DNA from 2 places in the Lamprobacter sp. genome. Region 2 is predicted to be linked to the other one. Evidence: predicted binding sites of a transcription regulator. Region 2 holds the regulator's gene; the other holds the start of a gene.

Region 1 (14,634 bases), on a different contig from region 2:
CGTTGCTCGATCTGATACTCGTGCTTCGCCTTCTTGTTCAGCGCGATGGTGCTGCTTGGGGTGCCGGGTTTCTTCTTGCCTTTTGCCATGCCGACAGTCTAAGCCACCGATCAGCAAGACGGAAGCCTCTTTCGTTCACCGGTGGCTTGCATGAGCCGAGGTTGGTCGCTATGATGATCGGCTAATTTATTCGGGAGACAGTCATGCGTCAGCCCCTGATTGCAGGCAACTGGAAAATGAACGGTAGCAAGGCCGAGACGGTCGAGCTGCTGAATGGCATCAAGGCCGGGCTCGCTGAGGTCAAGGCCTCGGAAGTGGCCGTCTGTCCGCCATTCCCATACCTGTATTTGGCCGAAGATCTGCTCAAAGACACCGCGATCCGCTATGGCTCGCAAGATTGCTCGCGCGAGGAATCCGGGGCCTTTACTGGCCAGGTTTCAGCGGCGATGCTGCGGGATTTTGGCTGCACTTACGCGATCCTGGGACACTCCGAGCGTCGTCTGTTCAATGCCGAGACCGACGCGATCATTGCGCGCAAATATGCGGTTGTCGTGGCTCAGGGGTTGACCCCGATCCTCTGCGTCGGCGAAACACTCGAAGAGCGCGAGCAGGGCAAGACCGAAGAGGTCGTTGCGCGTCATCTTGATGCCGTGCTTGAGTCTGCTGGTGCAGAGGCAATCGCCAAGGGTGTGATTGCCTACGAGCCCGTTTGGGCGATCGGCACCGGGGTCACGGCCACCCCTGAGCAGGCGCAAGACGTGCACGCATTCTTGCGGGCTCGGATTGCCAAGAAGAGCGCGGAGGTTGCGGCTGCGGTGCGCATTCTCTATGGAGGCAGCATGAAGCCTGGGAATGCGCTTGAGTTGATGGCGCAGGCCGATATTGACGGCGGCCTCATCGGCGGGGCTGCACTCAAGGCTTCCGACTTCCTGGCGATCTGCAAGGCCGGCGACGCGAACGCCTAACTGATAGCTGACGTGGCCGACTGGCTCACGCGGCGGACCGAGACACCTCATGCAGCTCATCCTGACCGTCCTCCATCTGGTTCTTGCGATCGGCCTGGTCGCCCTGGTGCTGCTTCAGCATGGTAAAGGTGCTGACGCTGGTGCCGCTTTCGGCAGTGGCGCCTCGTCGACAGTCTTTGGTGCTCAGGGCTCGGGCTCCTTTTTGTCGCGGTCGACGGCGATCATTGCGACGCTGTTCTTTGTCACCAGTATCGCACTCGCCTACTTTGCGGCCCGTGTGAGCGAGCCGGGCGGCTTGATGGATGGGATGGATCTATCGGCTCCGATAGCCCCTTCGCAAGAGCGGTCTCCTGAGTCTACGCCTGCACCCTCGGCAACCAGCGATCTGCCGGTCGTTCCCGCGGATGGGTCGCCTGCGGCGACTAATGATCTTCCGCCGCTGGCGGTCGATGCGGATCGGACGAGGGTGGAAGGCAGTGCAGAATCGTCTCCGGGCTCAGCGTCAGAAGAGGATTAACCTTCTGTCGAGTAACCTAATAATGTCGTCACGGGTAGACTGAAAATCTGCGATAATACTAATGAGCTTGCCGACGTGGTGGAATTGGTAGACACGCTGTCTTGAGGGGGCAGTGGCGCAAGCCGTGCCGGTTCGAGTCCGGCCGTCGGCACCATTACAAAAAGGCGGTACCCGCATGCGGGTACCGCCTTTTTTCTTCTGGGCTTTGCTAAGCTGTTGAATCTTATGGCATTGGGCGGTCTCTGGTGCTTGACACCAAAGGTTGTCTGAACTAGCATACAGCGGGTTTTTTGTCGCCTAAAACGGGTTATTTGTTGGAGTCGCCGCCAGATGCTTGAAGACTATCTTCATATCTTGATCTTCCTGGTCGTGGCGATCCTTATTGGCTTCGCACCGCGTGTGCTTGGGATGTTCCTCGGGCCGCGTCGGCCTGATCCCGAGAAGGACGCCCCTTACGAATGCGGCTTCGAAGCGTTCGAGAGTGCACGCATGAAATTTGATGTGCGCTACTACCTGGTCGCCATCCTCTTCATCTTGTTTGATCTCGAGATTGCGTTCCTCTTCCCATGGGCCGTGGTCCTAGAGGAATTGGGAACGACCGGGCTGGTGGCTATGTCTGTGTTTCTGGCCGTGCTGGTCGTCGGCTTCATCTATGAGTGGCGCAAGGGCGCGCTCGACTGGGAGTGACGTGACCAAGGGTGGCTTTGAAGCTGTCGCGACACTGGAACGGCTAAGGCTGAGTTAGGGGACTGTTATGGGCATCGAAGGCATTCTCGAAGAGGGCGTGGTCACCACGACCGCTGACAAGCTCATCAACTGGGCGCGCACGGGTTCGCTCTGGCCCATGACCTTTGGGCTTGCTTGCTGTGCGGTGGAGATGATGCATGCGGGCGCTGCGCGTTACGACTTGGATCGGTTCGGTATCATCTTCCGTCCGAGCCCGCGTCAGTCCGACGTCATGATCGTAGCCGGTACCTTGGTCAACAAGATGGCGCCCGCCTTGCGCAAGGTCTATGACCAGATGGCCGAGCCACGCTGGGTGATCTCGATGGGTTCTTGCGCCAATGGTGGTGGCTATTACCACTACTCGTATTCTGTTGTGCGCGGATGTGATCGCATTGTGCCGGTGGATGTCTATGTGCCAGGCTGCCCGCCAACGGCGGAGGCACTGCTCTACGGTATCCTGCAGTTGCAAAACAAGATTCGTCGCACCAACACGATTGCGCGCTGACCCTCAACGCTTGGCGAGGCTTCTCTCAAGATATTCATGTCTGATCCGACCATGACCACTGGCGACTCGCGTCTCGACGCCCTGGCGACGCGACTGAACGAGGACTTTGCGGCGGTTGGCGGCGAGCTCAGCGCCGACCGTGGCGAGCTGACACTCAAACTGCCCGCAGCAGCGCTGATCGAAGCCTCTAGCCGACTGCGGGATCACAGTGACTTTGGCTTTGAACAGTTGATCGACCTCTGCGCGGTCGACTATTCCGCCTATGGCCTCTCGGAGTGGGCGACCACGGAGGCATCGCACTTCGGCTTCGGCCGCGGCGTTGATCGTGATCTCGAGCTCGAGATCGATCATCCAGAGCGGTTTGCTGTGGTCTACCATCTGCTGTCGTTGGCGCACAACTGGAGGCTGCGACTGGTGGTGCGCACGGGCGGGGCTCAGCCACTGGTGCCGTCCGTAGTGTCGATCTGGTCCGCGGCCGACTGGTTCGAGCGCGAGGCCTTCGATCTGTTCGGCATCCTCTTCGACGGCCACCCAGACCTACGCCGCATCCTCACCGACTACGGTTTCGTCGGCCATCCATTCCGCAAAGACTTTCCGCTCAGCGGCCATGTCGCGATGCGCTACGATCCCGAGCAGGCGCGCGTGGTCTACGAGCCGGTCGAGATCGAGCCGCGGGTGTTGGTGCCCAAGGTCATCCGCGACGACAGCCGCTACCTCGGTGACGAGCATCCGGCCGTGACCGGTGCCAAGGACGCAGCCAATGCCTGAGATTCGTAATTACACGCTGAACTTCGGTCCGCAGCATCCGGCCGCGCATGGTGTGCTGCGCCTGGTGCTGGAGATGGACGGCGAGGTCATCGATCGCGCCGATCCGCACATCGGTCTGCTGCACCGCGCGACCGAGAAGCTCGCCGAGTCGAAGCCGTACAACCAGTCGATCGGCTACATGGACCGGCTCGACTACGTCTCGATGATGTGCAACGAGCACGGCTATGTGCGTGCGATCGAGAAGTTGCTCGGCATCGAGGCGCCGATCCGCGCCCAGTACATCCGCACCCTGTTCGACGAGATCACCCGCATCCTCAACCACCTGATGTGGCTTGGGGCGCATGCGCTCGATGTCGGCGCGATGAGCGTCTTCCTCTACTGTTTCCGCGAGCGCGAGGACCTGATGGACTGCTACGAGGCGGTCTCGGGGGCGCGCTTGCATGCGACCTACTACCGACCGGGCGGGGTCTACCGCGATCTGCCCGAGCAGATGCCGCGCTTTGCCGAGGAGAGCTCCAAGTGGCACGGCAAACGCACCATGCGTAGGCTCAACAAGCCTCGTAGTGGCTCTTTGCTCGACTTCATCGAAGACTTCAGCGAGCGCTTCCCAAAGCTGGTCGATGAGTACGAGACCCTGCTCACCGATAACCGTATCTGGAAGCAGCGCACCGTTGGCATCGGCGTGGTCGATGCCGACCGCGCCAAGAATCTGGGCTTCACCGGCCCGATGTTGCGCGGCTCCGGGGTCGCCTGGGATCTGCGCAAGATGCAGCCCTATGCGGCCTATGATCAGGTCGACTTCGATATCCCGGTGGGCCAGAACGGCGACTGCTACGATCGCTATCTGGTGCGCATCGAGGAGATGCGTCAGTCCAATCGCATCATCAAGCAGTGTATCGATTGGCTGCGCGTCAATCCCGGTCCGGTGATGGTCGATGATTACAAGGTGGTGCCACCGACTCGGGTCGGTATGAAGGACGACATGGAGGCGCTGATCCACCACTTTAAGCTCTTCACTGAGGGCTACTGCCCGCCGCCGGGTCAGGTCTATGCCGCGGTCGAGGCGCCCAAGGGCGAGTTCGGCTGCTACATCGTCTCCGATGGCGCCAACAAGCCCTATCGGCTCAAGGTGCGCGCGCCCGGCTTCCCGCATCTCGCGGCGATGGACGAGATGGCCAAGGGTCACATGCTCGCCGATGTGGTCGCGATCATCGGCACCATGGATATCGTGTTTGGGGAGATCGACCGCTGATGAGTTTTCGCACGACACCGCTCGCGGTCATCCATGATGTCGACAAGGAGACGCTGCTCACGCCTGAGCTGCGCGCCGAGATCGATAAGCACGTCGCCAAATATCCGCCAGAATGGAAGCAGTCGGCGGTGATGCCGGCGCTGACCCTGGTGCAGGATCACAATGGCGGTTGGCTGAGCCGCGAGCTGATGGATCAGGTGGCTGCCTATCTGGACATGCCCGAGACGGCGGTCTATGAGGTCGCGACCTTCTACGCGATGTACGATCTCGAACCGGTTGGTCGGCACAAGGTCTGCGTCTGCAACAGCGTCTCTTGCATGCTCGGTGGTGCCGAAGAGCTGATGCACCACATTGAAAAGAAATATAACGTAGCGCCTGGCGGCACCACCGCCGATGGCAAGCTCACGTTCAAGGAGTTCGAATGCCTCGGTGCCTGCCGGCACGCACCGGCGGTGATGGTCGACAAGACCTATCACGAGTGCGTGACCCCGGAGGCCATCGACAAGATCATCGACGACCTCGACTGAGCGCGTGCGACCTATGGCAGAGAATCAGAACACCGTTTGCTTCCGCACCATGCATCTCGATGCACGAGTGCGCTATACCCTCGAGAGCTATCGCAGCGTCGGCGGCTATGTGCAATGGGAGCGCATCCTGCGCGAGAAGCCCAATCCAGACCAGCTCATCGACGAGCTCAAGACCTCGGCCCTGCGCGGTCGTGGTGGCGCCGGTTTTCCAACCGGGCTGAAGTGGAGCTTCATGCCGCGCACCAAGCCGGGTCAAAAGTACATCGTCTGCAACTCAGACGAAGGTGAGCCCGGTACCTGCAAGGACCGCGACATCATGCGCTACAACCCGCATCAGCTGATCGAGGGGATGGCGATCGCCGGTTATTGCATCGGCGCGACGGTCGGTTACAACTACATTCGCGGCGAGTTCTACGAGCCGATCGCACGCTTCGATGGCGCGCTTGAAGAGGCCTACGCAGCCGGGATGCTGGGCAAGAACCTGCTCGGCTCAGGGGTCGATTTTGATCTCTACACCCATCTAGGCGCCGGCGCCTACATCTGCGGTGAAGAGACGGCGCTGCTCGAATCGCTCGAAGGCAAGAAGGGCCAGCCGCGCTTCAAGCCACCATTCCCGGCCCAGGCCGGGCTCTATGGCATGCCGACCACGATCAACAACACCGAGACCCTGGCCTCGGTGCCGGTGATCCTGGAGAAGAGCGGCAAATGGTTCTTGGAGCAGGGCAAGCCGAACAATGGCGGACCCAAGCTGTTCTCGGTGACCGGTCACGTCGAGCGGCCTTGCAACCTCGAGATCCCGCTCGGCACCCCGTTCAAGGATGTACTCGAGATGGCTGGTGGGGTGAGCGGCGGTCGGGCGCTGAAGGCGGTGATCCCTGGTGGCTCGTCGGTCCCGGTGGTCCCGGGTGATGTGATGCTGCGCACCGACATGGATTACGACTCCATCGCCAAGGCCGGCTCGATGCTCGGCTCCGGCGCGGTGATCATCATCGCAGAGGGCACCTGCATGGTGAAGGTGCTGGCCAATCTGGCGCACTTCTACGCGCATGAGTCTTGCGGTCAGTGCACGCCCTGCCGCGAGGGGACGGGTTGGTTAGCGCGGGTACTCGATCGTATCCTTGCCGGCAACGGGCGTCCGCAGGATCTGGATCTGCTCGACAACGTGGCCGGTCGGATTGGCGGGCGCACCATCTGCGCGCTGGGCGATGCAGCGGCGATGCCGGTGCAGAGTTTCCTCAAGCATTACCGGTCCGAGTTCGAGCATCTGGTCGAGCACGGCCGTTCGCTGGTCGAGGCCGCCTGAGCGTCGTGCCTTGGCTCGACGTTCTCGCGCAATCCCTATGACGCTGCGGCGCAACCTCAGCAGGTAGATCTACATCGATGTCGGACGACAAGATTACCCTCGAGATCGACGGCCGTGTCTGCACGGCGGCGCCCGGTGAGATGATCATCGCGGTGGCCGATCGCGAGGGCATCGTGATCCCGCGGTTCTGCTATCACGAGAAGCTCTCGATCGCGGCCAACTGCCGCATGTGCCTGGTGGAAGCGGAGCAGGGCGGGCGACCCTTCCCGAAGCCGATACCGGCCTGCGCGACCCCGGTCGGCGAGGGCATGAAGGTGCTCACGCGCTCGAAGAAGGCGCTCGATGCCCAGCGCGGCACCATGGAGTTCCTGCTCATCAACCACCCGCTGGATTGCCCGATCTGCGATCAGGGCGGCGAGTGTGAGCTGCAAGATGTCTCCATGGGCTACGGTGAGGATGTCTCGCGCTTCAGCGAGCGCAAGCGTGTGGTCAAGGACGAAGATCTGGGCCCGCTGATCGCCACCGAGATGACCCGCTGCATCCATTGCACCCGCTGCGTGCGCTTCGGCGCCGAGATCGCCGGGCTGCGTGAGCTGGGCGCGACCGGGCGTGGCGAGGACATGCGCATCGGCACCTTCGTCGGGCACACGATGGCGCATGAACTCTCGGGTAACATCATCGATCTCTGTCCGGTCGGCGCGCTGACCTCGAAGCCCTATCGCTTCACCGCCCGTGCATGGGAGCTGACCACTGAGCCGAGCATTGCGCCGCATGACGGTGTCGGCTCGAACCTGCATCTGCACATTCGCGGTGGCCAGGTGATGCGCGTGCATCCACGCGATAACGAGGCCGTCAATGAGTGCTGGATCTCGGATCGCGACCGCTTCAGCTACGAGGGTCTGAACAGCCCCGAGCGGCTGACGGCGCCGATGCTCAAGCGCGACGGTCAATGGCAGGTGGTCGATTGGCAGCAGGCCTTGCATGCGGCGGTTGAGGCGCTGCGAGCGCCAGGGCCGGATCAGCTCGGCTGTCTGGTCTCGCCGAGCGCGACGCTGGAAGAGCAGTATCTGCTGCAGAAGCTGGTGCGCGCGTTGGGCAGCGATCATATCGATACCCGGCTGCGACAGCAGGATTTCCGGGGCGATGCCGCCGACCCAAGATTCCCCTGGCTGGGGATGCCGATTGCCAAGCTTGAGCAGCAGCAAGCTGTGCTGCTCATCGGCAGTGATCCGCGCCAGGAACAACCGTTGCTGGCGCATCGGCTGCGCAAGGCCGCGCTCGCGGGCGCGACTATTGGACTCCTGAACCCCTACGCAGTCGATCTCAACCACAGCAGCATTCAACGGGTTGCCGCGCCTTCGGCGCTGGCCTCCGAGCTACGCGCCCTGTTGCAGGTGCTCGGCAAGCCGTTGCAGGGGGCGACTGCCGAGATCAGCGAATGGCATCGACAGATGGCGACCGCGCTGCAAACGGCTGGCCAGTCTGGGCAAGGTCTCCTGCTGCTCGGCGCCTTGGCCGAGTCTGATCCTGATTACGCGCTAATTCGAGCCCTGGCGGCCGCGCTCGCGGCGGCCGCCGAGTGCAAGCTCGGCTTCTTTGCGGAGGCCGCCAATAGCCTCGGCAGCCGATTGGCTGGCAGTTTGCCGCATCGCCGACCAGGGGGTACGAGGGTCAACCGTCCGGGGTTGGATGCTCAGGCGATGTTGACCGATCCACGCCAGGGCTATCTGCTCTGGGGCTTGGAGCCGGATCGCGATCTGGCTGATCCGAGCTTGGCGATGGCCGCCCTGCGCTCAGCCAATCAGGTGGTCGCCTGCAGCCTCTTTAAGAGCACAGCGCTTGAGGAGGTGGCCGATGTGCTGCTGCCGATCGCGGCTTTTGCCGAGACGGCAGGAACCTTTGTGAACGCCGAAGGGCGCTGGCAGCGCTTCCAGGGTGCGGTAGCCCCCGCTGGTGATGCACGCCCGGGCTGGAAGGTCTTACGGGTTCTCGGGACCATGCTTGAGCTCGAGGGCTTTAGTCAGAACAGCGCGCGCGATATCCATGATGAAGTTGCTCAGGCCTGCGCAGACCTGAAGCCTGAGAACCGGCTGGGCGATCCCTCGGCGCTGGTCTCCGTCACCGAACGCCCGGCATCCTCTGGCCCCGAGCTGAGCCGCATCGGCAATCGACCGATCTATGCAAGCGATGCGTTGGTGCGCCATGCACTCGCCCTGCAGCGTACGTCCCAGGCGGAGCCACTGGCGGTGCACCTGAATCCACAACAGGCCGCCAACCTGGGGTTGGTCGAGGGCGATCAGGTGCGGCTGATCCAAGGCAGGGGGGCGCGTGCGAGCGCGCATTCTAGCTCAGGCATTGAGACTGTAGCGGCATCAGCGGCTGCAATCGCAGCGCAGGCACCGGTGATCCTGGATGACCGCATCGCACTCGGCTGCGCCCGGATTCCGGCCGCCGTTGATGGTAGCCAAGTGCTTGGGCCCTGCATCGGTTCGGTGTGGCTCGAGAAGATCCAGGCCTAGGAGTATAAGTATATGATGGACTTATGGAACTGGCTCCCCCTGCCGTTGCAGAGCTTGGTCGCGATCATCGCGATCATCGTCCCATTGCTGACAGTGGTGGCCTGGTATACCTATGCCGAGCGCAAGGTCATCGGCTACATGCAGGTACGGATCGGGCCGAACCGCGTCGGCTGGCGCGGACTCTTGCAGCCGATCGCCGATGCGCTGAAGCTCCTGGTCAAGGAGATCATCGTCCCGACTAAGGCCAACAAGGGCCTGTTCCTGCTCGCGCCGCTGATCGCGATCGTGCCGGCGCTCGCGGCTTGGGCCGTGATCCCGTTCGACGCCGGTTTGGTGCTCGCCGATATCAACGCCGGTCTGCTCTATGTGCTTGCCTTGACCTCGCTGGGTGTCTACGGCGTCATCATCGCCGGCTGGGCCTCGAACTCGAAATACGCGCTGCTCGGTGCGATGCGCGCCGCGGCGCAGATCGTCGCCTATGAGATCGCCATGGGCTTCGCCCTCGTGGGGGTGCTGGTCGCGGCTGGGAGCCTCAACCTGAGCGTGATCGTCGAGAGTCAAAGCGGCAGTCTGCTGACCTGGTTCTGGCTGCCGCTGCTGCCGCTGTTCGGGGTCTACTTCATCTCCGGCGTGGCCGAGACCAACCGCGCGCCCTTCGATGTGGCGGAAGGCGAATCCGAGATCGTTGCCGGCTTCCATGTTGAATATTCTGGCATGGCGTTCGCGATCTTCTTCCTCGCCGAATACGCGAACATGGTGTTGATCGCGATGCTGACCACGCTGCTGTTCTTCGGTGGTTGGCTGTCGCCCTTCCAAGGCATTCCAAGCCTGGATGAAGCGACGGCATGGGTACCTGGGGTGATCTGGCTGCTACTGAAGACGTTCTTCTTCATGTTCGTCTTCCTCTGGCTGCGCGCGACCTTCCCGCGTTATCGCTACGACCAGATCATGCGCCTTGGCTGGAAGGTGTTTATCCCGATCACCATCGTCTGGATTCTGGTGGTCGCGGTGGCCGTGCTCGCGCAGTTGCCGCCCTGGTGGTCGGCAGTGGCCGCCTAGCCAGGCTGGTCCTTGCTTGGATTACCAGGATGCGTGACCGCGACCTCAGCGCCCGTCCACAGCCGATAGAGTGAATCATGCTTCAAGCCGCTCGCAGTTATCTCAACAGTCTTTTGCTCGCCGAACTCTTCCGTGGAATGAGCTTGACCGGGCGCTACCTGTTCAAGCGCAAGTTCACGGTGCAATATCCCGAGGAGAAGGCGCCTGTCTCGCCGCGTTTTCGGGGGCTGCATGCGCTGCGCCGTTATCCTAACGGCGAAGAACGCTGCATCGCCTGCAAGCTCTGCGAGGCTGTCTGTCCCGCGCTGGCGATCACCATCGAGGCCGAGCCGCGTGCCGATGGATCGCGGCGCACGACACGCTACGACATCGATCTGTTCAAGTGCATCTACTGCGGCTTCTGCGAGGAATCCTGCCCAGTCGACTCGATCGTCGAGACCGATATCTATGAATACCACTTCGAGAATCGCGGCGAGAACATCATGACCAAAGACAAACTGCTCGCGATCGGCGATAAATACGAATCGCGGATCGCAGCAGCACGGAGCGCGGATGCGCCTTATCGCTGAGATCAAGACCCGAGTTGCTCATACAGGCAATCGAGTCAAGCGATCAGGATAAGGCCAGGAGCCTGTCCATCAACGACGTCCCGACTTGAAGGCCAGTTTGGCAAACAGCGGGATGTCGATGGGCAGCGAGTAACGAGCGCAGCGGCTCATGTTGCTGCCCGATTGAACGATCGACTGTCAATAGTCTGACTGCGCGCGAGAGCCAGTCTCCCAAGCAGCCACGTCAGCTGGAAATCCCATGGGCTTCGAAAAATTTCTCTTCTACGTCTTCGCGGCCATCACCGTCGTCGCGGCAGGGATGGTGGTGACGCGCCGCAACCCGGTGCACGCGGTGCTGTTTCTGGTGTTGGCCTTCGTCAGCAGTGCCGCCCTTTGGCTGCTGCTGGAGGCGGAGTTCCTCGGCATCGTGCTGGTGCTGGTCTATGTCGGTGCGGTGATGGTGCTGTTCCTGTTCGTCGTGATGATGCTCGATATCGACATCGCCGCACTGCGCGGGCAATTCATTCGCTATCTGCCGGTCGGGTTACTGATCGCGCTGGTCATGGTGGTGAATCTGTTCTTGGTGTTGGGACCGTCCAACTTCGGGCTAGAGCTGTTTGCGAAGCCCGAGGCGCAGCCCGCCGACTACAGCAATACGGTCGAACTCGGGCTGCAGCTCTACACTACCTATCTGTATCCGTTCGAGATCGCGGCGGTGATCCTGTTGGTGGCGATCGTCGCCGCCATTCGCCTGACCCTGCGCCGGCGGCCTGAGACCAAGTATCAGGATGCCTCGAAGCAGGTGCGGGTGAAGAAGGGACCAGATCGCATTCGCCTGGTCTCGATGCCGCCCGCACCGCGTCTGGGTCAACAGGCTGCGGCACCGGCGCTGAAGGAGGACTCCGAATGATCGCCCTTTCCGATTACCTGCTGCTCGGCGGGCTGCTGTTCTCGATCTCGGTCGCCGGGGTGTTCCTGAACCGCAAGAATGTGATCATCCTGCTGATGTGCATCGAGCTGATGCTGCTGGCGGTGAACATGAACTTCGTCGCCTTCTCGCATTTCCTCGGCGATCTGAGTGGTCAGATCTTCGTCTTCTTCATCCTCACCGTCGCCGCTGCCGAAGCCGCGATCGGGCTCGCCATCTTGGTGGTCCTGTTCCGCAATCGGCGCACCATCAACGTCGACGATCTGGACATGCTCAAGGGCTGAGCCCACCGGACACCGCTCGGAGAATCCTTCCATGGAGACCGTCTATCTGACCATCGTGCTGGCGCCGCTGATCGGCGCCATCATTGCCGGCTTCTTCGGCGGCAAGATCGGCCGCGTCGGCGCGCACTCGGTGACCATCCTTGGCGTCGGCATCGCGACCCTGCTGTCGCTCTGGGTGCTGTCGCGCTTCATCTGGCACGACGAGCAGGCCTTCAACGGCACCGTCTATACCTGGATGGTCGCCGATGGCATCCGCTTCGAGATCGGCTTCCTGGTCGATCGCCTCACCGCGCTGATGATGGCGGTGGTGACCTTCGTCTCGCTGATGGTGCACATCTACACCATCGGCTACATGGCCGACGACGCCCATAACTGGCCCGAGGACTCGCGCGTCGGCACCAACAGCTATCAGCGCTTCTTCAGCTATATTTCGCTGTTCACCTTCTCGATGCTGATGCTGGTGATGTCGAATAACTTCCTGCAGCTGTTCTTCGGCTGGGAAGCGGTGGGCCTGGTCTCCTATCTGCTGATCGGCTTCTACACGGTGCGCGAGTCGGCGATCTCGGCCAACCTCAAGGCCTTCCTGGTCAACCGGGTTGGTGACTTCGGCTTCATCCTCGGCATCGCTGCGGTAGTGATGTACTTCGGCTCGCTCGACTACGCCGAGGTCTTCGCGCAGGCGCCGGACCTTGCGGATACCCAGGTCGCGGTGTTTGGCGGTGTCTCGTTGATGACACTGATCTGCATCCTGCTGTTCATTGGCGCCATGGGCAAATCGGCGCAGATGCCGCTGCACGTCTGGCTGCCGGATTCGATGGAAGGCCCAACCCCGATCTCGGCGCTGATCCATGCCGCGACCATGGTCACGGCGGGCGTCTTCATGGTCGCGCGCATGTCGCCGCTCTATGAGCTCTCGACTACAGCGCTGTCGTTCGTGCTGGTGATCGGCGCGGTCACCGCCTTCTTCATGGGGCTGGTTGGGCTGGTGCAGAACGACATCAAGCGTGTGGTCGCCTATTCGACGCTGTCGCAGCTCGGTTACATGATCGCCGCGCTGGGCGCCTCGGCCTATGCCGCTGGCATCTTCCACCTGATGACCCATGCCTTCTTCAAGGCGCTGCTGTTCCTGGCTGCGGGCTCGGTGATCATTGCCATGCATCACGATCAGGACATCCGCAACATGGGCGGGCTCAAGCGCTACATGCCGATCACCTGGATCACCGCGCTGCTCGGCTCGCTGGCGCTGATCGCCTTCCCGGGATTCTCCGGTTTCTTCTCCAAGGATGCGATCATCGAGGCGGTGGGGCATTCGCACATCGGCGGCGCTGGCCTTGCGCATCTGCTGCTGACCCTGGGCGCCTTTGTCACCGCGCTCTACAGCTTCCGACTCTACTTCCTGGTCTTCCACGGCGAGCCGCGGATGGATCATCACACCCGCTCGCATCTGCACGAGACGCCCTGGGTCGTGACCATCCCGCTGATCGCGCTGGCGATTCCCTCGGTCTTCATCGGCTGGTACGCCATCGAGCCGCTGCTGGTGCAGAACTGGCTCGGCGATGCCATCACCGTCAAGCCCGAGCAAGATACGCTGCATCATTTGGCCGCGCACTGGCATGGGCAGCGCGAATTCATTCGCCATGGCATGCAGGCTTTGCCGTTCTGGCTGTCGATGGCCGGGCTTGGGTTGGCGGCCTATTATTGGTTGTACCTGCATCGGCGCAATCCAAACATCGATGTCGAATTGCAAGCGCGTGGCGGTCGTCTGACGCGCCTGCTCGAGGATAAATACGGCTTTGATGACTTCAATCAGCGCGTATTCGCGGGTGGCAGTCAACGTCTCGGCCGCTTGCTGTGGAAGAGCAGCGATCAGCGCCTGATCGATGGCCTGGTGGTCAACGGCTCGGCACGGGCGGTGGGCTGGTTTGCGGGTGTGGTCCGGCATCTGCAGACCGGCATGCTCTACCACTACGCCTTCGCCATGATCCTTGGGCTGGTGGTCCTCTTGACCCTGTTCGTGACCCTCTAAGACGCGGGAGACCCGGCGCATGTTATTGGAATTTCCTTGGCTCTCGCTGGTCATCTGGCTGCCGATCATCGGCGGCCTCGCGGTCATCGCCAGCGGTGAGCAGAATGTCGAGCTGACCAAGCGTATCGCTTTGGTGTACGCAGTCCTGACCTTCCTGGCCAGCCTGGTGCTCTGGTTCGGCTTCGACGCGACGACGGCCGAGATGCAGTTCGTCGAGCGCTCGGCCTGGCTGCCGGCACTCGGCATCGAATACCACCTGGGTATCGACGGCATCTCGATGCCGCTGATCCTGCTGACTACCTTCATCGGCATCTTCGTCATCATCGCTGGCTGGGATGTGATCACCCATCGGCCCTCGCACTACATGGCCGCCTTCCTGATCATGGAAGGCATCATGGTCGGCGTCTTCTCGGCGCTCGATGCGATCCTGTTCTACTTCTTCTGGGAGGCGATGCTGATCCCGATGTTCATCATCATCGGGGTCTGGGGCGGGCCGAATCGGGTCTATGCCACCATCAAGTTCTTTCTCTACACCTTCTTCGGCTCGGTGTTCATGCTGGTCGCGCTGATCTATCTGTACTTCCAGACCGGCAGCTTCGACATCCTCGGCTTCCATGCGGCGCCGCTGGGACTCACCGCGCAGATCCTGATCTTCATCGCCTTCCTGCTCGCCTTCGCGGTCAAGGTGCCGATGTTTCCGGTACATA
Region 2 (14,634 bases):
CAGCCTCCACCGAGGCATTGAGCGCGAGGATGTTGGTCTGAAAGGCGATGCCATCGATTAAGGTGACAATATCGGTAATGCGCGACGACGCCTGGTCGATATCCTTCATGGTCGTGCGCAGCTCTTGCATCCCGGTTGAGCCCTGAGTTGCTGCCTCGCTAGCCGATGCGGAGAGCGCGGTGGCCTGATGGGCGGAATCCGCCCCATGTGCCACCGTGGCAGCGATCTCCTCCATCGCCGCCGAGGTTTGCTGAAGATTGGCGGCAGCCTCATCGCTGCGGCTCGCCAAGTCCTCACTACTTCGGGCAATGGAGCCTGAGGTCTCGTAAACGCTGCGCGCGCTATCGCGCACATCCTGCAGGGTTAACTGCATGCGCGAGACGAAGGCGTTGAACTGCCGTGCAAGCTCACTCAGCTCATCCTGGCCACTGGCATCTAGGCGCTGCGTGAGATCAGCCTCACCCTCGGCGATATCGCCCATCGCCGCGGCGGTGCGCTTGATCGGGCCGGTAATGGTCTGCGAGATCAGGAACGCAAGCAGGATGCCGATGCCCATGGTGACGGCGATGATGAACAGGGCGGCGTTGCGCGCGGTGTTCGCCCGCGCAATGTACGAGGTTCGGTCTAGCGTTACCTCAAGCACCCCCACGGGCTGACCCGAGAAGTCCCGCACGACCGCCCCCATCACCGCCACCGGTGTCTCCTCGTAGAAGTGGTCTTCGATCGGTTGCTCACCGTTCAGCGCTGCCTCGAGCGCTTCCTTGCTGAGCAGCGGCTGATCACCGAAGGTTGAGGCGAAGGTGGTAAAGCCGTTTCCCTCGCGCAGTCGCAGCGCCGCACCGGCGCCGAACTGTTCCTCAAAACGCTCGAAGAAATCCTGGCCAAAGCTCATCCCAAATTCGAGCGAGCCAATGTGCTGGCCTTGCCATTGCACCGGTTGCAGGCTGCGGATACCGAGCCCGAACACACCGCGCTCAAGGCCCGTGATGGGCTGCTGTGAGCGGTTGGTCTCAATGATCGTCTGGCGGATGGCGCTGAGGTCATCGCCAAACTTGTCCGGGCCATGGACGCGCAGAAACGAGGTGGCAGGGGGCAGATGAAACTGGAACTGGGCGATGCCGTACTGCTCACGCAGCGTCTTGAAGCCTGGCACAAAGAGCTCGGCAAGCCGGTCGCGGCGTTGCTCTGCAAAGGCCTGCTGAACCTCCGGGATCAGTGCAACCAGCGCACTCATGGCGCTCCCGCGGCGGCCTTCCGCGTCGAGGGTGGCCATGAGATTGCCGTGCAGCGAGCGCAACTCCCGCTGCTCGGCTTCCTGGATCACACCGTCGAGCCGGTCGAGTAGGTAGGGCACGATGATCGCGACAGCAACTAACAGCATGGCGACAAAGCCAGCGATGATCCGAAACCCAATGGGGAAATGGTCAAGACGCATGAGGGAGACTCACCCTTCTACTAGCTTGATCGTTATCGATCGAGATTAGAGACTTTGCTTCAACAACAGCTCAACACGGCGATTCGTGGCGCGCCCGGCGGCACTGTCATTACTCTCAAGCGGCTGTGTATCAGCATAACCGATGGCGCGTAATCTGCCTTCTGGAATTCCGGATTGAATCAGATAACGTAAGACCGCAATGGCGCGCGAGGTGGAGAGCTCCCAATTGGACGGGAAGCGTGCCGTTGAGATCGGGACATTGTCGGTATGGCCTTCGACCGAGACCTGTCCATCGAACGCCTCCAATGTCGGCACCAGCGACCCGATGACCTCTTGACCCTTAGCGGTCAGCTCCGCTTCGCCGCTGGCGAACAAGAGGCTGTTGTCGAGACGCAAGGTGATGCCTCCCTGTCCCTCGGCGATACTCACCCCATCAACGCCTTCCATGCCTTTGAATTGCTGCTGTTCGAGTGTCTGAATGGCCTGATCCTGGGGCAGTAGCCCGCTATGCTGCGGCAGCAGCCCCTGATTTGCGGGCAGCTGGCCGGCGCCGATAGCGGCCTGCTGATGCTGCTCTGTACCACCATCATTGCGCGCTTGGGTGCTATCGGAACTACCTGTTCCCAGCATCGAGACCAGGAGCACAAACAGGGTGATGAGCAGGGTCAAGACATCGAGATAGCTCATCAGCCAGGCATCGCTATCACCCCCGGTCTTGATCTCCGGCATCGATTGCCGATTGCCTCGATCAAGCATTTCTGGTTCTCTTCTTGGTTTTACTGATGCCGGGCTTGGTCGGATCACGAATCTCGTCGTGATAGGTGGCGACAAAGGAGTTCAGGGTCTCCTCAATGAACGAGGGTAGGCGGCGCTTGGTGATCAGCGAGATCCCCTCAAGCACCATATTCATCGCGATCAGCCGCTCCTCGGTGCGTCGCTCGAGCTTCACCGCAAAGGGTTTGAACACCAGATTGGCGAGCAGGATGCCGTAAAAAGTAGTGAGCAAGGCGACGGCCATGCGCGGCCCAATCACTTGCAGGTCGCCAGCCTCCATGACCTCGAGCATATTCACCAGTCCCACCAAGGTACCGATCATGCCGAAGGCCGGCGCATAGGTGGCCATGGTATGAAAGATCTGCGCCTCGGCATGCTCCCGGGCTTTGAGCCGCGCAATGCGCCAGCTGAGCAGGTCGAAAATCTCCTGCTCTTTGGTGTTGGCGATCACCAACTGGATACCGCTGCGGAGGAAGGGGTTGCGCATTTGGTCGAGCGCCGCCTCGACCGCGCGGACATCGCCTTTGAACCAAAGGCGCGCGACATCCACCAATTCCGTGATGTCGTCGCGGGTATAGGTGTTTTCGCGGCGGAACACCACGCCGACCAGGCCGACGACGCGCAGCACCTCACGTAGTGGATAGCTGATAAAGGTGGCCGCCATGGTGCCCGTGAGCACGATGGCGAGGCCGGGCAGATTGAGAAAACTATCGGGAGATTCCGCGGTGAAAAACAGAACGGTGCCAAGCAGCAGGATGCTGGCGAAGATGCCGATGACGGTAGAGGGATTCATGGGGACTTATGAGTGGAACTAAGCAACAGTTTATTGACTGGCCGCAGCCTCATGAAGCCGCGCCCTGAGCCGGCTGAGTGCTTGGCTGTGGAGTTGGCAGACGCGTGACTCGCTGACCCCGAGCACGGCGCCGATCTCCTTCAGGTTGAGCTCTTCTTGATAGTAGAGTGCCATCATGAGCTTTTCGCGTTCGGGTAAGGCCTCAATGCTCTCGATCAGGCGCTGACGCTGCTCGTCATCGATCAGGCCACTGAGCGAGGGGTCGGCGGGTCGGTTTGCCGCTCCCGGCTCGATCCCCTCTTGGATGAGTTCCTCAAAGGGTAGGAACTGACCATTGTTGGTATCGTTGAGCAATTGCCGGTAATCAGTCAGGTCGATCTCCATCTCAGCCGCAATCTCATGCTCCTCGGGTGTGCGCCCTAGCCGCTGCTCCAGTTTCTGTATGGCGTCGTCCATCGCACGCGCGTTGCGGCGGACGCTGCGCGGTAGCCAGTCGCGGCTGCGTAGCTCATCGAGCATCGCGCCGCGGATGCGCTGGTTGGCAAAGGTGGCGAAGCTCGCACCCTGGCTCGCATCAAAACGCCCCAGGGCCTCGAGCAGTCCCAGTGTGCCGGCCTGGATCAGATCGTCAAGCTCGATACTGGGCGGCAGCTTGACCTGCAGCGCAAGCGCCAGCCGGCGCACCTGCGGCAGATACTGCGTCACGAGTTCGTGCTGGTCGATCTTGCCTTTCGCAGTATACATCCCGTTTGCCTTGCGCTCTTCACCTTGCTCTCTTCACCTTGTGCCCTTCACCTTGTGCCCTTCATCTTGTGCCCTTCATCTTGCACTCTTCGCTTTCCTTATCTTCGATCATTGGTAATTCACGATGAGCTGCATGCCTCCCACGACCACGGCCTGCTGTTGCTGGGGGGCGAGGGCGAAATGAAACCGTAGCGGCAGCGTTGCCGGGTATCCAGCAAGCGCGGTGCTGCTGCCACGCATGCTGTCCACCGCGACACAGCGATCGGCCTGACACAGACGCCCCCTCAACCGGGCGCCCGGCGGGGCAGTGAATCGCCAAGTCAGGCTGTGGATCTCGCCTTCAGGCACCGACGCCGGCGGCTGCAGCGGCGCCGAGAGACTCTCCCGCTCGGCCATGCTCACGCGCAGCGGCGGTGCCGTCGCGACCCAACTCCCCGCGGCCCAGGCGCCCGGGCCACTGAATGATGCTAACCAGCATAACGCCAACAGGGTGATGCGGGCTCGAGTTGTCGCCTGAACGCCCTCTGTGGATACTGCTCTGCGCATTCGCCTTGTCGTCGGCCTTGGCATCCGCTTAGTGGTCCGCCTGCTCATCCGCTACCTGCCTCCAATCAATTGCGTCACCCGCAGGCTGCGATCATCCGGTATCTCCGCCTGGGACATCACCATCAGATGGCGCAAGCGTCGGCGCAGGAAACGCGCGAGCACGGCCCTCAAGCTGTGTTGGACAACCAGCACGGGCGGCTCGCCAGCGGCTTCCTGGCGGGTCAGTGCCTGCTCGGTTTGTTGCATCAAGGTCTCAGCCAAGCCTGGCTCGAGCGCACCGTTACCACTCATGGCCTGCAGTAAGACTTGTTCAAGCTGGGTGTCCAGCCCGATCACCCGCAGCACCTTCTCCCCCGGGAACCACTGCTGAACGATGGCACGCCCAAGCGCGATCCGCACCGCGGCGGTCAGCTCGCCCAGATCCTGCTGTTGTGATGCGTGTTCGGCCAGGGTGTCGAGGATGCTACGAAGATCGCGAATCGGAACCTCTTCGGCCAGGAGGTTCTGTAAGAGTCTTTGCAATGCGGTCAGTGAGATCAGCTTCGGGACGACCTCTTCGACCAGCCCCTTCTGCTCGGCCCCGAGCTTGTCCAGCAGGTTCTGGACTTCAGCACGGCCGAGCATCTCGGCAGCATGCCGGTGTAAGAGGTGATTCAGATGGGTGGCGACAACCGTGCTGGCATCCACCACGGTATAGCCATAGACCTGGGCATGCTCGCGCTGCTCGCTGCCAATCCAAACCGCGGGCAAGCCAAAGGCTGGGTCCTGGGTGGGGGTTCCCTCGAGCTTGCCGGTGACCTGGCCGGGATCGATCGCGAGCCATTGGCCGGGTAGAACCTCCGAGCGTCCGATCTCGGCATCTTTGAGTGAGACCAGATAGGTGTTAGGCCCAAGCTCCAAGTTATCGCGGATATGCACCACTGGCGGCAGGAAGCCAACATCTTGCGCAAACTTCTTGCGCACGCTCTTGATGCGGCCGAGGAGCTCGCCGTGTTGGCGTTGGTCGACCAGCGGGATCAAGCGATGTCCGACCTCGAGTCCGAGGGTGTCGACCAGTTGCACGTCGTCCCAGCTCGCCTCCGGGGTCTCTCTGGTGGTTGCCGTCGGCTCGACGATCGCCTTCTCGACCAGCCGTTTTTCCCGCTGATGCAACAGGTACCAAGCCAGACCGGCAAGCAGAGAGGTAAAGATCAGAAAGACCAGGTTAGGCATGCCTGGGACCATGCCCAACATGCCCATTACGATCGCGGCCAGGATCATCACCTGCGGATTGATGAACAGCTGGCTGATCATCTGCTGCCCGACGTCCTGCTCGGTGTTGACCCGGGAGACGGTCACGCCGGCGGCGGTCGAGATCACCAACGCCGGTATCTGTGCGACTAGGCCATCACCGATGGTCATCAGCGTATAGGTGCGCGCCGCATCACCGAAGCTCATGTCATGCTGCATCATGCCGATCAGCAGGCCACCGATGATATTGATGACCATGATCACCAGGCCGGCGGTCGCGTCACCGCGGACGAACTTGCTGGCACCATCCATCGAGCCATAGAAGTCCGCCTCTTGCGAGACCTCGCCGCGGCGCCTGCGCGCCTCGTCCTCGCCAATCAGCCCGGCGTTGAGATCGGCGTCAATCGCCATCTGCTTACCTGGCATGGCGTCGAGCATGAACCGCGCGCCGACCTCGGCGATACGCCCGGCACCCTTGGTGATGACCATGAAATTGATGATCACCAAGATCAGAAAGACCACCAAGCCGACGGCGAAATTACCGCCGATCAGGAACTCACCGAAGGCCTGGATCACCTTGCCGGCACTGTCACCGCCCTGATGGCCCTCCATCAAGATGACTCGGGTCGAGGCGACATTGAGCGAGAGGCGCAGCAGCGTCGTAAACAGCAGCACCGCCGGAAAGGCCGCAAAATCCAGTGGCTTCTGGGTAAACATGCTCACCAGCAGCACCAGCACGGCGAGGGCGATATTGAAGGTGAACAGCAGATCCAGGATGAACGGCGGCAGTGGCAGGATCATCATGCTGAGAATCAGCAAGATGAGCACCGGCCCGGCAAGGACCTTCATCTGTACATTATTGAGCCAGGGCTGCTTCTCGAGCAGTGCGCTGAAAGCGGTCATGGGCGCGCCTCAGGGCTCGGTTTGTCTGCCGGAACCTGCAGTGCCTCCGGAATCGGGAGGTTTTCCGGCGGTGGCGGCAGCGGACCACCGGCGCTGTTGAATTGCCGTAACTGGAAGGCCCAGGCCATCACCTCGGCCACCGCGGTGTAGAGCGCCATCGGGATCTCGGCGTCGAGATCCACATAGCGATAGAGTGCGCGTGCAAGCGGGGCAGCCTCGAGCCGAGGCACCGCATGCGCATCGCCGATCTCGCAGATGCGGGCAGCGACCTGGTCAACGCCCTTGGCAACCAGTCGAGGTGCTGACATGCCTTGTTCCTCGTATCGGAGCGCAACGGCATAGCGGCTTGGGTTGGTGATGATGACATCGGCCTCTGGCACCTTGCTCATCATACGGCCACGTGCAATCGCCTGCTGTTGCTGGCGAATGCGGGCCTTGATCTGCGGGTCCCCCTCGGATTCCTTGTGCTCACGCTTGACCTCTTCTTTGCTCATCTTCAGCTTCTTGGCGTGGCTCCAGAGCTGGTAAGGAATATCGATGAGAATGACCACCAGCAGCGCCAGCACCATGAGGGCGCTTGCCATGACCGCCAATTCCAAGCTATTTGCCAGCGCCTGCTGGATCGGCTGATCCATCAGGTCCATGTAACGCCCGCGGTTGGCCATCAGGAAGGTGACGGCAATACTGCCAACCAGAACCGATTTCGCGATCGCCTTCGCGAGCTCGACCAGTGCCTGGACGCCGAGCACCCGCTTGAGTCCTTTGATCGGATTGAGCTTGGATAGCTGTGGCTGCAGCGCCTTGGCCGAGACCAGCCATCCACCCAGCAAGACCGGAGCGATCAGGGCTGCGAGCGCCAGCAAGAGGAAAACCGGCAGCATCGTGAACAGCGTGCGCTTGACGAGGTCGGTCGTCTTGACCAGCATCAGCGGCACCTCGAAGACCTCGCGCCGCTCGAACAGGAAGGCCTGCTCCATGATCAGCCCGAGCTGATCGTAGATCATGGCGCCCCCAGCCCAGAAGGTTCCGACCCCAACCAGCAGCAGCATGAAGGTCGTCAGCTCGCGGGAGCGAGCAACCTGTCCCTCTTCACGCGCCTTCTCTAAGCGTCGCGGGGTGGCTTCTTCGGTTTTTTCTTGGTCGTTGCCTTGGTCTTCAGCCATAGCCGGTCATCGAGCATGCGGGTGAAGCGCCACCGGTCTTCACGGGAGGCAGGCTGCGCAACAGCGATGGTGCCTATGGCGGAGCGACGGGGCAAGCGAGCGCCTGTTCAGAAACCGAGCTCGTCGAGCAGGGCGTCGACCTGATCCTGGCTGCCGACCACATCATGAGCATGAGGGTCGATCTGCGGGCCGTTGAGTAGGCCTTCGTTGCGACCGCTATCGGCTCGGCGCTGCATCTCGTCACGCGCCTGGCCTTCTGGCACGCTGTCGATCAACACTTGAACGAGCTGATTCTCGATCTCTTTGATGACCTCCATCATCCGCTTGATCACCTGGCCGGTCAGGTCTTGGAAGTCCTGCGCCATCATGATGTCGAGCAGCTCTTTGTTGGTGGCCTGCGTTTTCTCCGGCACCTCAGCTAGAAAGCTGCGCGTATCCACGACGATGGCGCGGGCGGCGTCCAACTCATGAGGTTCCGCGAACCACTCCGCCCAGCGCTGATCGAGCGCCGCCGCACGGCTCTCCAGCTCCTCCTGCAGCGGTTGTGCCCGATCAATGGCATTCAGTGCACGGTGGGCCGCCTGCTCGGTCATATTGGCAATGTAGTTGAGCCGGTCACGGGCATCGGGGATAGCCTCTGCGGCCTTCTCGATCTCTTTGTCGAGACCGAGCTCGCGCATGCTGTCGCGCAGTAGGCGCGTCAGATTCCCGATGCGCGAGATCAGCATGTCCATGCCTTGCTGATCATCCTGCGGTTTTTGTTCCGTGGTCATTGTCTATCTCCAGTAATCCTGGACGGTCGGCGGGCGCTGTTACCAGCCCAGTTTCTCGAAGATCTTGTTCAATTTTTCATCGAGTGTGGCGGCCGTAAAGGGTTTGACCACATAACCGCTGGCACCTGCTTGGGCGGCAGCAATGATATTTTCTTTCTTGGCCTCGGCCGTCACCATCAGCACCGGTAGATCCTTCAGGTCAGGATCGGCGCGGATCTGTTTGAGCATCTCCATCCCATCCAGGTTGGGCATGTTCCAATCCGCAACCACGAACTTGAAACCGCCGGCCTTGAGCTTGTTCAAGGCGTCCTGGCCATCCTCGGCCTCCTCGACGTTGGTGAAGCCCAGCTCTTTCAGCAGGCTGCGCACGATGCGCCGCATGGTCGGAAAGTCATCAACGACCAGTATATTAATGCTTTTGTCTACCATCCCGAATTCTCTCTATTCGTTTTAGAAGGCTTCGTTTCTAGAAAGCTTCCCACTCGTCTTCGGCTGTTGCTGTCTGACGTTGTGGCGGCTCCGACTTGTCCGAGGATTCAAGCCGGTAGGACGCAGGCAGCGCAGCCTGCCGCGCCTGCGGTTGAGCGCTGTTACTGTGCCCTTTGCTCGGCAAGGCGCGAGCGGGGCTCGCTGTCTTCTCCAAGCGGAACCTTGAGATCGCCTGTTCCATGCGGCTCGCCTGCTCTTCCAGGGAGGCTGCGGCCGCGGATGCCTCTTGCACCAAGGCCGCATTCTGCTGCGTGACCTCGTCCATCTGGCCCACAGCCTGGCTGACCTGGTCAATGCCCTGGCTTTGCTCTTGGGAGGCGGCTGAGATCTCGTCCATGATATCAGTGACTCGACGCACAGCTCCAACCACCTCTTCCATGGTGGTTCCGGCATTTTCCGCTAATGATGAGCCGGCCTGGATCTGCGATACAGCCCCTTCGATCAATTCCTTGATCTCTTTTGCAGCCTCGGCGCTGCGGCTGGCCAGGTTGCGCACCTCGCCTGCCACCACGGCAAAGCCGCGCCCCTGCTCGCCGGCGCGGGCGGCTTCAACCGAGGCATTGAGCGCCAGGATATTGGTTTGGAAGGCAATCGAATCGATCACGTTGGTGATCTCGGCGATCTGCTGAGAACTGTTCGAGATGCCATGCATGGTCTTCACCACCCGATCGACCACCTCGCCACCGCGCTCAGCGGTGGCCGAGGCCTCAAGGGCAAGGCCGCTGGCCTGGCGAGCGTTATCAGCGTTCTGTTTAACGGTGGCCGTGAGCTCTTCCATGCTCGAGGCGGTTTCCTCCAGTGCCGAGGCCTGCTGCTCGGTGCGTGATGAGAGATCGGCGTTGCCGGCGGCGATCTCGCTGGCGCCCAGATGAATGGCCGCACTGCTCTGGCGCACCTCGGCGATCACGCTCGCGAGGTGCATGACCATGCGTTTCATGGCCACCAACACGCTGCTGTCGTCATTCGACTTGGTCTGGATCTCCAGGCTCAAGTCTTGATCTGCAACGCGTTTCGCGATCTCCGCCACCTGATAGGGCTCGGCACCGAGCTGGCGATTGATGCCGGCGATGATCAGCCAGGCGAGCAGCAGGCTACCGACCAAGACCACGACCAGTGCGGTGATAAGCAGCGTGCGGCTGCGCTGATACGCGGCTGAGGCGTCCTCATAGGTCGCCTTCGCGACCTCGACCTGGACCGTCATCAGATCCTGAAACCCCTCGGAGATCGGATCGATGAGCGGATAGAGCCGGTTGCTGACGAAGGCCTCGAGCGCGGCCTTGTCCTCGCGCTGCATGATCTGTTGCAGCTCCTGAATGCCCTGATTCGCGGCTTCTAACCGGGGGCTGACAGCGGCAACCAGGCGTTCTTCGTCGGCGACGAGATCAGTGCCCAGAAAGGCTTGCCAGTCTGAGGCAGTCTCCGTCAGCGCGTTGGCCATATTGGTGCGGCCTCTGCTCCAGCTGAGCGTACCCGCATTGACCTTGTGCGAGCTGTCGACGACACTGACTGCATACTGCTCGACAATCGATTCGAGCTGGTGCAGGGGCACCACCCGGTCCTGGTAGACCGAATCCAGTCCCTTTACCGCTTGTTGCTGACCGTTGAGCCCAAGGACGGTCAGGGCCACCAAGGCGGCGGCGAGCAATCCGACGAGGAGGGAGATCTGGGTTGAGATCTTAATCTGTTTGAACATCTGGTCTTTCCCTTCATCTTGTCATTGAGCCGAGTCTGCGAATCCGCTAGACCCGCTGCGCCCGACCGGATGCGGCCGCGAGCGCCATCATGCGCGGTGCAATCTCCTCGAGCCTGATCACCTCACAGGCCCCGCCGAGCGCAATCGCCTCGCGCGGCATGCCAAAGACCACACAGCTGGCTTCATCCTGAGCGATGGTCGGAGCCCCGGCATTGCGCATCTCGAGCAGACCGGCGGCACCGTCCTTGCCCATGCCGGTGAGCAGCACTCCGATCGCATTGCGTCCTGCATTCTGGGCCGCCGAGTGAAACAGCACATCGACTGAGGGGCGGTGGCGGTTGACGGGCGGACCATCGTCGAGCTTGACCACATAATTGGCACCGCTCCGAGCTAGCTTCAGATGCTGGTCACCAGGGGCGATATAGGCATGCCCCGGCAGCACCCGCTCGCCTTCTTCTGCCTCCTTCACCGAGATTTGGCTGAGTCGATCGAGCCGATCGGCGAACGAGCGGGTAAAGCCGCCGGGCATGTGTTGGGTGATCAGGATACCTGGGCTACTGGCCGGCAAGGGCTCGAGCACCTGGCGGATGGCCTCGGTGCCACCGGTGGAGGCGCCAATGATGAGCAGCTTTTCGCTCGAGATCATCGGCGCCTTGATTCGCGCGGGGGGGGGATCGCGGCGTCGCGGAGCCTGCCGGGGGCGGGAATGCGCGGCGGCCCGGATCTTCTCGGTGATCTCCTCGGTGTAGCTCAGCATGCCGCGGCGAATGCCGATAGAGGGCTTGGAGACGAAGTCCAGGGCGCCAAGCTCGAGGGCGCGCAGGGTCACTTCCGAGCCGGCCTGGGTCAAGGAGGAGACCATCAGCACCGGCATCGGACGCAACCGCATCAGGCGCTCGAGGAAATCGAGGCCATCCATCCGTGGCATCTCGACATCCAGGGTGAGTACATCGGGGTTATGACGCTTGATCAGATCGCGCGCCATAATCGGGTCCGAGGCCACCGCAACCACCTCCATGTCGGGCTGGCTGTTGATGATCTCGCTCAGCAGGTCGCGGATCAGCGCCGAGTCATCGACGCAAAGCACCTTAATCTTATTCGTAGAGCTCAAAATAAGCCTCCTACACCCCTCTCTCGGTCGGTGACAGACCCGGCCGCATTGGGCTTGGGCACCATGTCGCGAGCGCGATGCTCAACAGATCAGGCGACGGTATAGACCGTCTGACCGCGGAGTCGGAAGGCCTGGGTGATATAGGTAAAGTTCTCGGAGTGGCCGGCGAATAAGAGGCCGTCGGGCTTCATCATCGGAGCGAAGCGCTCGAGGATATGTGCCTGGGTTTTTTTGTCGAAATAGATCATGATGTTACGACAGAAAATCGCATCAAAAGGGCCTTTGAAGGGCCATCCGGGTGTGAGCAGATTCAGCTCCTGAAAGTCCACCATCGCGCGCAGCTCAGGGCGCACGCGGGCCATCCCGGCTTGACTGCCAGTGCCGCGTTGGAAAAAGCGCTTGATTCTCGCCTCGTCCATCTTGTGGACTTGCTCGATGGGATAGATGCCGGCCCGCGCCTTGGCGAGGGCCTCGGTATCGATGTCGGTGGCGGTGACCTTGGCATCGGCGGTGCGGGTGCCCAAGGTTTCGGCTAAGGTCATGGCGATCGAGTAGGGCTCCTCGCCGGTGGAGGCCGCGGCGCACCAGATACGGATCGCGCCCTTGCGGTCGCGAACATGGTCGGCGAGCTGCGGGAAGTGATGGGATTCGCGGAAGAACGCGGTGAGGTTAGTGGTCAGCGCGTTGGTGAAGGCCTCCCATTCCTTGGCGTCTGGCCGGCGCTCCAGACGGGCCAGATACTCACTGAATTGGGTCAGGCCATAGTGCCTCAGGCGTCGGGCAAGACGGCTATAGACCATCTCGCGCTTATGCTCCGCAAGCACAATGCCCGCCCGTTTGTGGATCAGCTCGCGGATGCGGTGAAAGTCTGCATCCGTGAGCACGAGATCCCGCTCGACCGTCCCGTAAGAGGACCAGCCACTGATCATGGCGGCCGGCTGTTCCGCGAGCCCGTTCAAACTAACTGCCATCCTTATATTCCCCGGCTAATACGATCCTGCCCTGTCCCGGCACGGGCGACAACGCGCTCAGCGCACCAAACCGGGGCTCGATGCGCGGGCAATCCGGACAGGTTAGCGCCACCACGGATTCCTGCATAGAGGGCATCGTGGCGAGGGACATCTAAGGGAGTATAGGCGACTAGCGCGTTCCTGTGGATGCTGAGCGCTGAAAGTCGCCCCGGCGCTGCGCCTCGCCTGCGCGCTCGACTTGATGGAGGCCTGTTGCGGGGCGCCTCGGTGGCTGGAAGGCGACAAGGCAAGCGCGTTTAACAGGGCGGTGCCTTGCGACTAGGCGGAGGCGTCGAGACGTCCGGGCTGGGCTTGGGTCCGCCCGCGGGTGTCGTAGAGGGTCTTTTCGGCGACGCTATGGATCAGATTCAGCAGGCGTTGGTTATGTGTGAGGCGCATCTTCAGCATGGAGCCGGCCAGTTCATTGAGCCGCGCCGCGCGCTCGCTCGCGCTCCGCACCGCTTCCCAGCTCCCTAGGCAATCGGCAGCGCGCGCGGCCTCCCGAGCGCCGGCGTCGCCGTCTGGGTAGCCAAGCTCAGACTGGAGCTGCCGACGCTGCTGTTCGGCATCCTCGAGCTGTTCGAGCAGGTTCTGCTTATCCGCCGCGATGCGTTGCAGCAGTTCGCCATCGATCCGCCCCACTGCCAGTGCCTGATGCTCTTGTTCTAGGAGGCGGATGAGTGCGCCCAGATCCTCAGACTGCTGGCCTAGCAGCTTTACAAGGTTCATGTTGCCTAGCCCCCGATCGAATCATCGAGCATGCTCGCGATCAGACCCTCGGCGATCCGGTCTGCGCGGATCTCTAGGCGGCCTTCGCGGATCGCATCACGAATGGCTTCGACCGCAGCCAGGTTGATATCTTGATCGGTGGCCGCCGCTTCGCGATGCAGATGGGTCTGCACCGCGGGATCGGTGGTCTTGCCGGCATCGACCCGCACGGGCCCCTGCACCTTGGCGGAGGGCTCCTGCGCGGGCTGGCTGGCGCGGAATAGCGGATGATGGGAGTCAATCTTCAAGGGTCTGGCCTCATTGCCGGTGCTTACTCAGTTTATCGGCCCCGAGCGATCGAACTTTAGCGATCTAAAAATCAACCACCAGCTTGCCTTCTCCCACCACCCGCGCGTTAATCAAATCGCGGTTGCCAAACTGCACCCGAACCGAGTCGCCCAGTCCGCCGGTATCCAGCGCTTTGCCTTCACGGCTAACGCGGAAATGCGTGCCGCGGGCCTCAACCGAGACCTGCTGACCGCGCCGCACCAGCGGTTTCGACTCGAACTGGCGCTGTTGCAAGGGAACACCCGCGGCGATTGCGCGTCGGGCCACTTGGCCGATGATCGATTCCGGCTCGAGCACCGCCTCGCGCGGCAGGTCACTCAGGTTGCCCTCGCGCTGCTCGAGCAGCGCGGCGGTGATGGTCGTGCCCGCCGCGATCTCCTGCCTCAGCACCGGGTAGGTGCCATAACGGCGGATGGTCGCCTGCAAGTAGCGCACCTGCTGGCCCTGTTCACCGCAACGCAGGCCCACCGAGAGGCGCCCTTGCGCCAGCCGCGAGCGGTTGGGCAGAAACGGCTGTGGCGCCCTGCAGGGTGGCATCTGCGCCGCCGGCAGATGCACCTCGATGATCACCTGGTCATCATCGCCTGCAAACTGCTGGTGCAGAAAAGCTTGCACCACCTCGATCAGCGCCTCCTCTGCCCGCGCTTGGGTGGTCGGTGCAAGGCTGAGTGCCAGCAGGGCCGCCAAGGCCACCCGCGGCCATTCAGTCCGCAGCCACGCAGTCCGCCACTGCTGCTGTCTTCGGCCACGTCGGAGCGGCAACCTAGGCGCGCCTTGGGTTAACCTGACCATGGCGGAACAGTCATCGAAAGCGTTAACCTAGCCACCCTGGCTGGGCGGGAAAATGGGAATATCGTCACAAAACGCTCGCTTATTGATATCTTAACCCTAGCGCTCGCTAGGCTATGCTCTAC

Evidence for each region. The regulator FliA, encoded in region 2, starts transcription of late flagellar genes. The targets are predictions, from matches to a motif close to GCTAAAGTTNNNNNNNNNNCNGCCGATA.
Region 1: the regulator FliA is predicted to act here: its motif matches at 10,855-10,882, upstream of VBE63_RS08170 (NADH-quinone oxidoreductase subunit J).

What each region holds. Positions count from the first base shown of each region.
Region 1 covers NZ_JAYESN010000022.1:45,285-59,918, forward strand. Annotated here, with positions in the region: gene smpB (SsrA-binding protein SmpB) at 1-89, opposite strand, end outside; gene tpiA (triose-phosphate isomerase) at 204-965, shown strand; gene secG (preprotein translocase subunit SecG) at 1,015-1,482, shown strand; tRNA gene VBE63_RS08120 (tRNA-Leu) at 1,552-1,636, shown strand; gene VBE63_RS08125 (NADH-quinone oxidoreductase subunit A) at 1,813-2,169, shown strand; gene VBE63_RS08130 (NuoB/complex I 20 kDa subunit family protein) at 2,237-2,713, shown strand; gene VBE63_RS08135 (NADH-quinone oxidoreductase subunit C) at 2,750-3,481, shown strand; gene VBE63_RS08140 (NADH-quinone oxidoreductase subunit D) at 3,474-4,733, shown strand; gene nuoE (NADH-quinone oxidoreductase subunit NuoE) at 4,733-5,260, shown strand; gene nuoF (NADH-quinone oxidoreductase subunit NuoF) at 5,274-6,563, shown strand; gene nuoG (NADH-quinone oxidoreductase subunit NuoG) at 6,641-9,082, shown strand; gene nuoH (NADH-quinone oxidoreductase subunit NuoH) at 9,095-10,141, shown strand; gene nuoI (NADH-quinone oxidoreductase subunit NuoI) at 10,219-10,710, shown strand; gene VBE63_RS08170 (NADH-quinone oxidoreductase subunit J) at 10,949-11,599, shown strand; gene nuoK (NADH-quinone oxidoreductase subunit NuoK) at 11,596-11,901, shown strand; gene nuoL (NADH-quinone oxidoreductase subunit L) at 11,933-13,927, shown strand; partial or broken gene VBE63_RS08185 (NADH-quinone oxidoreductase subunit M) at 13,947-14,634, shown strand, end outside.
Region 2 covers NZ_JAYESN010000020.1:27,992-42,625, forward strand. Annotated here, with positions in the region: gene VBE63_RS07495 (methyl-accepting chemotaxis protein) at 1-1,435, opposite strand, end outside; gene VBE63_RS07500 (OmpA/MotB family protein) at 1,481-2,191, opposite strand; gene VBE63_RS07505 (motility protein A) at 2,184-3,002, opposite strand; gene VBE63_RS07510 (RNA polymerase sigma factor FliA) at 3,033-3,746, opposite strand; gene VBE63_RS07515 (flagellar protein FlhE) at 3,855-4,292, opposite strand; gene flhA (flagellar biosynthesis protein FlhA) at 4,344-6,371, opposite strand; gene flhB (flagellar biosynthesis protein FlhB) at 6,422-7,588, opposite strand; gene cheZ (protein phosphatase CheZ) at 7,696-8,361, opposite strand; gene cheY (chemotaxis response regulator CheY) at 8,401-8,790, opposite strand; gene VBE63_RS07540 (methyl-accepting chemotaxis protein) at 8,828-10,543, opposite strand; gene VBE63_RS07545 (chemotaxis response regulator protein-glutamate methylesterase) at 10,590-11,654, opposite strand; gene VBE63_RS07550 (CheR family methyltransferase) at 11,744-12,583, opposite strand; gene VBE63_RS07555 (flagella synthesis protein FlgN) at 12,944-13,393, opposite strand; gene VBE63_RS07560 (flagellar biosynthesis anti-sigma factor FlgM) at 13,399-13,680, opposite strand; gene flgA (flagellar basal body P-ring formation chaperone FlgA) at 13,745-14,413, opposite strand.